One region of the Stenotrophomonas sp. TWI1149 genome, then DNA from elsewhere that is predicted to be linked to it. Evidence: predicted binding sites of a transcription regulator. Region 1 holds the regulator's gene; the other holds the start of a gene.
What was found. The regulator HrcA, encoded in region 1, represses chaperone genes, less so after heat shock. The targets are predictions, from matches to a motif close to TTNGCACTCNNNNNNNNNGAGTGCNAA.
Positions count from the first base shown of each region.

Region 2: the regulator HrcA is predicted to act here: its motif matches at 2,239-2,265, upstream of ABE424_RS09815 (co-chaperone GroES).

Region 1 is NZ_JBDJLB010000002.1:318,531-322,738, reverse strand. It holds gene dnaK (molecular chaperone DnaK) at 1-1,068, opposite strand, end outside; gene grpE (nucleotide exchange factor GrpE) at 1,243-1,758, opposite strand; gene hrcA (heat-inducible transcriptional repressor HrcA) at 1,841-2,908, opposite strand; gene recN (DNA repair protein RecN) at 3,034-4,208, shown strand, end outside.
Region 2 is NZ_JBDJLB010000007.1:88,721-92,928, forward strand. It holds gene ABE424_RS09805 (pepsin/retropepsin-like aspartic protease family protein) at 1-48, shown strand, start outside; gene groL (chaperonin GroEL) at 155-1,804, opposite strand; gene ABE424_RS09815 (co-chaperone GroES) at 1,904-2,191, opposite strand; gene ABE424_RS09820 (endonuclease) at 2,485-4,208, shown strand, end outside.

The sequences.
Region 1 (4,208 bases):
GGTCACGGCCTGCTGCACCTTCGGCATGCGGGTCTGGCCGCCGACCAAGATCACTTCACCGATGTCGCTCGAACGCAGGCCGGCATCGTTCAGCGCGATGCGGCACGGCTCGATCGACTTCTTGATCAGGTCTTCCACCAGCGCTTCCAGCTTGGCGCGGGTCAGCTTGATGTTCAGGTGCTTCGGGCCCGACGCGTCAGCGGTGACGTACGGCAGGTTCACTTCGGTCTGCTGGCTGGTGGACAGCTCGATCTTGGCGCGCTCGGCGGCGTCCTTCAGGCGCTGCAGGGCGAGCGGATCCTTGCGCAGGTCGATGCCCTGGTCCTTGTTGAACTCGTCGACGAGGTACTCGATGACGCGGTTGTCGAAGTCTTCGCCGCCCAGGAAGGTGTCGCCGTTGGTGGCCAGCACTTCGAACTGCTTCTCGCCGTCGACGTTGGCGATCTCGATGATCGACACGTCGAAGGTGCCGCCGCCCAGATCGTACACAACGATCTTGCGGTCACGGCCGTCGCCCTTGTCCAGGCCATAGGCCAGGGCAGCCGCGGTCGGCTCGTTGATGATGCGCTTGACTTCCAGGCCTGCGATGCGGCCGGCGTCCTTGGTGGCCTGGCGCTGGCTGTCGTTGAAGTAGGCCGGCACGGTGATCACGGCCTCGGTGACGGTCTCACCCAGGAACGCTTCGGCGGTCTTCTTCATCTTCTCCAGCACGCGGGCGGAGATTTCCTGCGGGGCCATCTTCTTGCCGTCGCTGGTCTGGACCCAGGCGTCGCCGTTGTCATGGGCCAGGATGCCGTAGGGCACGTGCGCGATGTCCTTCTGGACTTCAGCGTCGGTGAACTTGCGGCCGATCAGGCGCTTGACGGCGTAGAAGGTGTTCTTGGGGTTGGTCACGGCCTGGCGCTTGGCCGAGGCGCCGACCAGGACTTCGCCGTCCTTGGTGTAGGCGACGATGGAGGGCGTGGTGCGATCGCCTTCCGCGTTTTCGATGACGCGGGCCTTGCCGCCGTCCATGATCGCCACACACGAGTTGGTGGTGCCGAGGTCGATACCAATGATCTTGCCCATGAGGGAGACTCCTGAAGTTCTGGGTACATCCGGCAGCTGCCGGGTTATGAATGGGATGTGTGGGACGCTGCGGACACTTTCAAGCCGTCCATCAAACACAGTGTTCGATGACGACCCAACGCGTTCAGCGTCCGGTCGAGCCGCCGGGACAGGCCCGGCAGACCGGGATGCGGGTCAGTCGCGGGCCACCACGACCAGCGCCGGACGCAGCAGGCGGTCGTTGAGCAGGTAGCCCTTCTGGAACACCTGGACCACGCTGCCGGGCGCCGCGCCGGGCGCGTCGACCTGGCTGATCGCCTGGTGGTGGTCCGGGTTGAAGGTCTGGCCGGTCGGGTCGAGCAGGGTCAGGCCATTGTCGGCGGCGACCTTGAGCAGCTGCTTGTAGGTCAGTTCGAGACCTTCGCGCAGCGGGCTCGGTTCGCTGCCGGCGGCATTGAGGCCGGCATCGAGGCTGTCGAACACCGGCAGCAGCTCGCCGAGCAGTTTTTCATTGGCGAAGCGGCGCGCCTGTTCCACGTCGCGGGCGACGCGCTTGCGCTGGTTGTCCAGGTCGGCGCGTTCGCGCAGCGACTCCGAGCGCAGCAGGGCAAGCTCGTTGTGCAGGCTGTCCAGCTGCTGCTGCAGGGACGGCTCAGCGGCCGGCTCGCCGGCGGGATTCTGGGATGCGATATCTGACTGATCTTGGTTCATTTCCGGATCCTTGGCGGTGACTCTCCGCCTCCACCCACCCCTATGTGGGCGCGGCTACGGGATTCAAGAGTCCAGGGCCGCTTTATGCGCGATCGCGGGACAATCCGCCGCCGCCGGGCGAGCCCAGCGCGGCCCCCAGTACCTGGGCGGTGGCTTCCACCAGTGGGATCATGCGGTCGTAGGCCATCCGCTTCGGGCCGATCACCCCCAGCACGCCCAGCACCTGGCCATCGGCCGAGTACGGGGCGGTGACCAGCGAGACGCTCTCCAGCGGCATCACCCCGGTCTCTTCGCCGATGAAAATGCGCACGCCCGGGGCCTGGATGGTGCGCTCGAGCAGTTGCAGGATCTCGCGCTTGCTGGCGAACACGTCGAACAGCTCGCGCAGCCGCTCCAGGTCGGAGAGGTCCTGCACGCCCATCAGCCGGGTCTGCCCGGCCAGCACCATGTCATCGGCCGGCGGCACCATCGCCTGTTCGGCCAGCTCGATGCTGTGCGCCAGCAGCTGCTCCATCTCCGACTGCGCATCGCGCAGCTCCAGCAGCAGCCGGGCCCGGATCTCGGCCAGCGGCCGCCCGGCGCAGTTCGCATTGAGATAGTTGGCGACCTGCTCCAGCTCGCCCGGGTCGAAGCTGCGCCGCGGCTCGATCACCCGGTTCTGCACTTCGTTGTCGGCGAACACCAGGATCGCCAGCACCCGGCGCGCGTCCAGCGCCACGAAATCGATATGCCGGAACGCGAACTGCTCCCGGCGTGGGGCACTGACCACCCCGACGAAGTGACTCATCGCCGACAGCAGCTCCGAGGCACTGCCGAGCAGGGCCTGGGTGCCGGTGCCGGTGGCCAGCTCGGTACGCAGGCGGCTGAGCTCGCCCTCGCCCGGCGGCTGCATCTTGACCAGGCTGTCCACGAACACCCGGTAGCCGTGCGCGGTCGGCACCCGGCCGGCGGAGGTATGCGGCGAGCTGAGCAGGCCCAGGTCTTCCAGGTCGCCCAGGATGTTGCGGATCGTGGCCGGGCTGACGTCCAGGCCGGCATGCCGGGCAAGCGTCTGCGAGCCGACCGGCTCGCCATCCTGGATGTGGCGGGCGATCAGCGTCCGCAGCAGATGGCGGGCGCGTGGCGCGAGATGTGACGCGGAAGGATGCATGGAATCAGCCTGTGAGACGCCCACTTAGATAATGGCTGCACGGGGCGTTGGCAAGTCATTGGAGACGCCCCCGGCCCATGCTAGCGTGCGCGGCTTGGAGACACCCCTCGTGTACAACGTAGACCATGCTTAGACATCTATCGATCAAGGATTTCGCGGTCGTCCGCGCCACCGAGCTGGAATTCGGCGCCGGCATGACCGTGGTCTCGGGTGAAACCGGCGCGGGCAAGTCGCTGATGGTGGACGCGCTGGGCTTTTTGTCCGGGCTGCGCGCCGACAGCGGCGTGGTCCGCCACGGTGCCGCGCGCGCCGAGCTCTCGGCCGAATTCGCGCCGCTGGCCGACGCCCCGGCGCGCCAATGGCTGCGCGACAACGAGCTCGACGACGAAGAACAGTGCCAGCTGCGACGCGTGATCCGCGCCGACGGTGGCTCGCGCGCCTTCATCAATGGCCGCCCGGTGACGCTCTCCCAGCTGACCGAGCTGGCCGGCATGCTGGTGGAAATCCACGGCCAGCACGAACAGCAGGCCCTGCTCTCGCGCCCCTCGCAGCTCTCGCTGCTGGATGCCTTCGCCCGCAACGACGCCGAGCGCGCCCAGGTCCGCCAGACCGCGGCACGCTGGCAGGCGCTGGTCGATGAAGCCGAGGCCTTGTCGCGCCAGGGCGACGTGAGCGACCGGATCGGCTACCTCGAGCACCAGCTCGGCGAGCTCAAGCGCGAAGACCTCGACCCGGCCTCGATTGCCACCCTGGGCAGCAGCCACCGCCGCCAGGCCCATGCCAGCGCGCTGATCAGCGCCTGCGACGTGGCCGTCAGCCGCCTCAACGGCGACGACGAAGTCTCGGTGCTGCAGCTGCTGCAGCAGACCCGTCACGATCTGACCCGCGTGGCCGAACACGACAGCCGTCTCGGCGAGGTCGACGCCCTGCTCGACAGCGCCGCCATCCAGCTGGACGAAGCGCTGTCCCTGCTCGATCGGGTCCACGACGACCTGGATGCCGACCCCGAGCAGTTCGAGGACATCGAGCGCCGCCTGGGCCGCCTGCACGACCTCGCCCGCAAGCACCGCGTGCCGATGGAAGCGCTGGGCGAGCACCGCGACGCGATGGAGGCCGAAGTCGAGCAGCTGCGCGGCGCCGATGAGCGCCTGCAGGCCCTGGCCGGTGAGATCGACCGCGCCGCCGGGCAGTGGAAGACCGTGGCCGAGGTGCTCAGCGCCAGCCGCCGGAAGGCTGCCAAGGCCCTGTCGGACACCACCACCACCCTGATCGGCGAGCTGGGCATGGGCGGTGGTCAGTT
Region 2 (4,208 bases), on a different contig from region 1:
GTTGGCAGTGGCGCGCAATGGGTCTGCCTGCGCGGCGCTGCCCCCTGAGGAACGCGCGCATGAAAAAACCCCGCCGATCGGCGGGGTTTTCCTGTAAGCAACGGTGCTGGCAGCGTGCCGGCCCCGGAGGATCGGCCGCTGCCGCGCGGTGGACTTAGAAGTCCATGCCGCCCATGCCACCCATGCCGCCCATGCCGCCGCCAGCTGCGCCAGCGCCGTCATCCTTCTTCGGGGCGTCGGCAACCATGGCTTCGGTGGTGATCATCAGGCCAGCGATCGAGGCAGCGTTCTGCAGCGCCGAACGGGTGACCTTGGTCGGGTCCAGGATGCCGAATTCCAGCATGTCGCCGAATTCGCCGGTGGCCGCGTTGTAGCCGAAGCTGCCGGTGCCTTCCTTGACCTTGTTGACGATCACGGACGGCTCTTCGCCAGCGTTGGCCACGATTTCGCGCAGCGGGGCTTCCATCGCGCGCAGGGCGATCTGGATGCCGTGGTTCTGGTCTTCGTTGGCACCCTTCAGGCCGCTCAGCGCGGTGACCGCACGGACCAGCGCAACGCCGCCGCCCGGGACCACGCCTTCTTCAACGGCTGCACGGGTAGCGTGCAGGGCGTCGTCGACGCGATCCTTCTTTTCCTTCATTTCGATTTCGGTCGAGGCGCCGACCTTGATCACGGCAACGCCGCCGGCCAGCTTGGCCACGCGTTCCTGCAGCTTCTCGCGGTCGTAATCCGACGAGGTGTCTTCGATCTGGGTCTTGATCTGGGTGACACGCGCTTCGATGTTGGCCTTCTCGCCGGCGCCATCGATGATCGTGGTGTTTTCCTTGGAGACCTGCACCTTCTTGGCGCGGCCCAGGTCCTTGATCGTCGCCTTTTCCAGCGACAGACCGATTTCCTCGGAAATCACGGTGCCGCCGGTCAGCACGGCCATGTCTTCCAGCATCGCCTTGCGACGATCGCCGAAGCCCGGAGCCTTGACGGCCACGACCTTCACGATGCCACGGATGGTGTTGACCACCAGGGTCGCCAGCGCTTCGCCTTCGATGTCTTCGGCGATGATCAGCAGCGGCTTGCCGGCCTTGGCGACGCCTTCCAGCACGGGCAGCAGGTCGCGCACGTTGGAGATCTTCTTGTCGTGCAGCAGCACGTACGGATCGTCCAGGTCAGCGGTCTGCGACTGCTGGTTGTTGATGAAGTACGGGGACAGGTAGCCACGGTCGAACTGCATGCCTTCGACGACGTCCAGCTCGTTGTCCAGGCCCGAGCCTTCTTCAACGGTGATGACGCCTTCCTTGGTCACGCGGCGCATCGCTTCGGCGATGATGTTGCCGATCGACTCGTCCGAGTTGGCCGAGATCGTGCCGACCTGGGCGATCGCCTTGTCGTCAGCGGTCGGCTTGGAGATGTTCTTCAGCTCGGCGACGGCGGCGATCACGGCCTTGTCGATACCGCGCTTGAGGTCCATCGGGTTCATGCCGGCCGCGACGGCCTTGGCGCCTTCGCGGATCAGGGCCTGGGCCAGCACGGTGGCGGTGGTGGTGCCGTCGCCGGCGTCATCGTTGGTGCGCGACGCGACTTCCTTCACCATCTGCGCGCCCATGTTCTCGAACTTGTCAGCCAGTTCGATTTCCTTGGCGACGGAGACGCCGTCCTTGGTGATGGTCGGCGCGCCGAAGCTCTTTTCGAGCACGACGTTGCGGCCTTTGGGGCCCAGGGTGGCCTTGACGGCATTGGCGAGAACGTTGACGCCGCGCACCATGCGGGCGCGGGCATCTTCACCGAAACGAATATCTTTGGCAGCCATTGCGATTACCTTTTATGTAGAGCCGGGCCATGCCCGGCGTCATGAATGACGGAACGAAGCAACATCCGGCAGCGCCAGGCCAGGCCCGGCGACGCCCACTCAGCCGACGATGGCGAGGATGTCGTCTTCGCGCAGGACCTTGAACTCGACGCCTTCGGACTTGTAGCTGCTGCCGGCGTACTGACCGTAGATGACCTTGTCACCGACCTTCAGCGACGGCGCGCGCACGCTGCCGTTGTCCAGGGGCTTGCCCGGGCCGACGGCCACGACTTCACCCTTGGTCGACTTTTCCTTGGCGGAATCCGGAATCACGATGCCGCCGGACGAGATTTCGTCGGCTTCGATCGGCTTGACTACGACGCGGTCATGAAGCGGCTTGATGCTCATGTGAGACCCTTTTAAGTTGTTGATTGGTCTAGGAAAGTCTGGCGATGTTAGCACTCGCACAGGGCGACTGCCAGCCACGCTCACGAAAAAACCCGACGGTGCGGGACAGAGCAGAGATGGTGCTGGCCCCTCCCCTTTCAAGGGCAGCCGGTCGGATTTTTTTGCCGGACCACCCCTGGATGTGAATGTTTGACGCAGTTCTCAATGCGAAAGGTCGAACACGACAGTCCAATCGATGTGTCATCTGGATTGCGTAGATTCGAGCGGCACTGACCAATCACAAGGAGCCGTAGATGAGGTTGCTGACGCCGCTATCCCTGGCCTGCCTGCTGGCGCTGGCCACCAGCCCGGCCCGGGCCGATGTATTCATCAATGAACTGCATTACGACGACAGCACCCCCGCCGGGGACGTCGGCGAGGCGATCGAGGTGGTCGCCACGGCCGGTGAAGACCTGTCCGGCTACCGGCTCTACCTCTACAACGGCAGCAACCCTGCGGCCGCCGCGGTCTACGCCGAGAACGCAGTCCCGGCCGGCACCGCCAGCTGCGGCAGCGCGCGGCTGGCCACGGTCAGCTACCCGACCAACGGCATCCAGAACGGTCCCAACGACGGCATCGCCCTGGTCGATGCCAGTGGCAGGGTGGTCCAGTTCCTCAGCTACGAGGGCACCATCACCGCCGCCGGGGGGCCTGCCGCAGGCCTGACCAGCCAGAACATCCCGGTCAGCGAGACCAACGGCACCGCGCCGGGGACCTCCCTGCAGCTGACCGGTGCCGGCAGCCAGTACGCGCATTTCACCTGGACCGCCTCGGCCGCGCAGACCTTCGGCGGCTGCAACCACGGGCAGACCTTCAGCGGCGGCGGCCCGACCGGCCCGAACACGGCGCCCTCGGTCACCGCCACCACCCCCGAGCAGGGCGCCAGCACCTTCCCCGCCGCCGCCGACCTCAGCGTCACCTTCAGTGAGCCGGTCACGCTGTCCAGCGGCGCCTTCGCGCTGAGCTGCGGCCAGTCCGGCACCGTGGCGCTGAGCCACCCGACCACCGGCACCCGCTTCACCCTGGCCACCAACACGGCGCTGGTGGCGGGTGAAGCCTGCCGCTTCGACATCCGCGCCACCCGCGTGAAGGATGCCCAGGGCGCGCGCCCGGCCGCCGATACGCGCATCGCCTTCACCGTGGCCACCGCCACCACGCCCGATCCGGGCAATCCCGGCACGCCCGGGGAGTACTACGGCAGGGTCAACACCTCCACCCCCAGCCAGCTGCGCTGCTCGCTGCACGAAACCATCAAGGGCCACACCGCCTATCCATACAGCGGCTCGGGCACCAGCACCTGGACCATCCTGGAGATCGCCGACGAAGATCCCAACAACAGCGGCAACATCCTCGATGCCTACCGCAACCGCAGCTACACCAAGGTCAGCGGCCGTGCGGGCACCGGCAGCGGGCTGACCTACAACCGCGAGCACACCTGGCCGAACTCGCTGGGCTTTGCCAGCACCACCGGCGACAAGGGCCTGCCCTACGCGCCCTATACCGACACCCACATGCTGTATCTGACCGATGCGCAGTGGAATGCGGACCGCGGCAACAAGCCCTTTGCCAAATGCGACAGCAACTGCGGGGAACGCGCGACCGAAGCCAACAACGGGTTCGGCGGCGGCAGCGGCGGCTACCCCGGCACGTCCAACTGGGTGCGCACGCCGGATGGCAATGGCGGCTCGTTCGAAGTGTGGGGCCACCGCAAGGGCGATATGGCGCGTGCGGTGATGTACATGGCGATCCGTTATGAAGGCGGTAAAGATGCCAAAACCGGGCAGTCCGAGCCGGACCTGGAGCTGACCGACGACCGCAGCCGGATCGTCAAGACCTCGGCCTCGCCGGCCTACATGGGCCTGCTCTCGACCCTGATCGACTGGCACCTGTCCGACCCACCGGACGCGGCAGAACGCGCCCGCAACGAGGTCATCTTCAGTTTCCAGGGCAACCGCAATCCGTTCATCGACCACCCGGA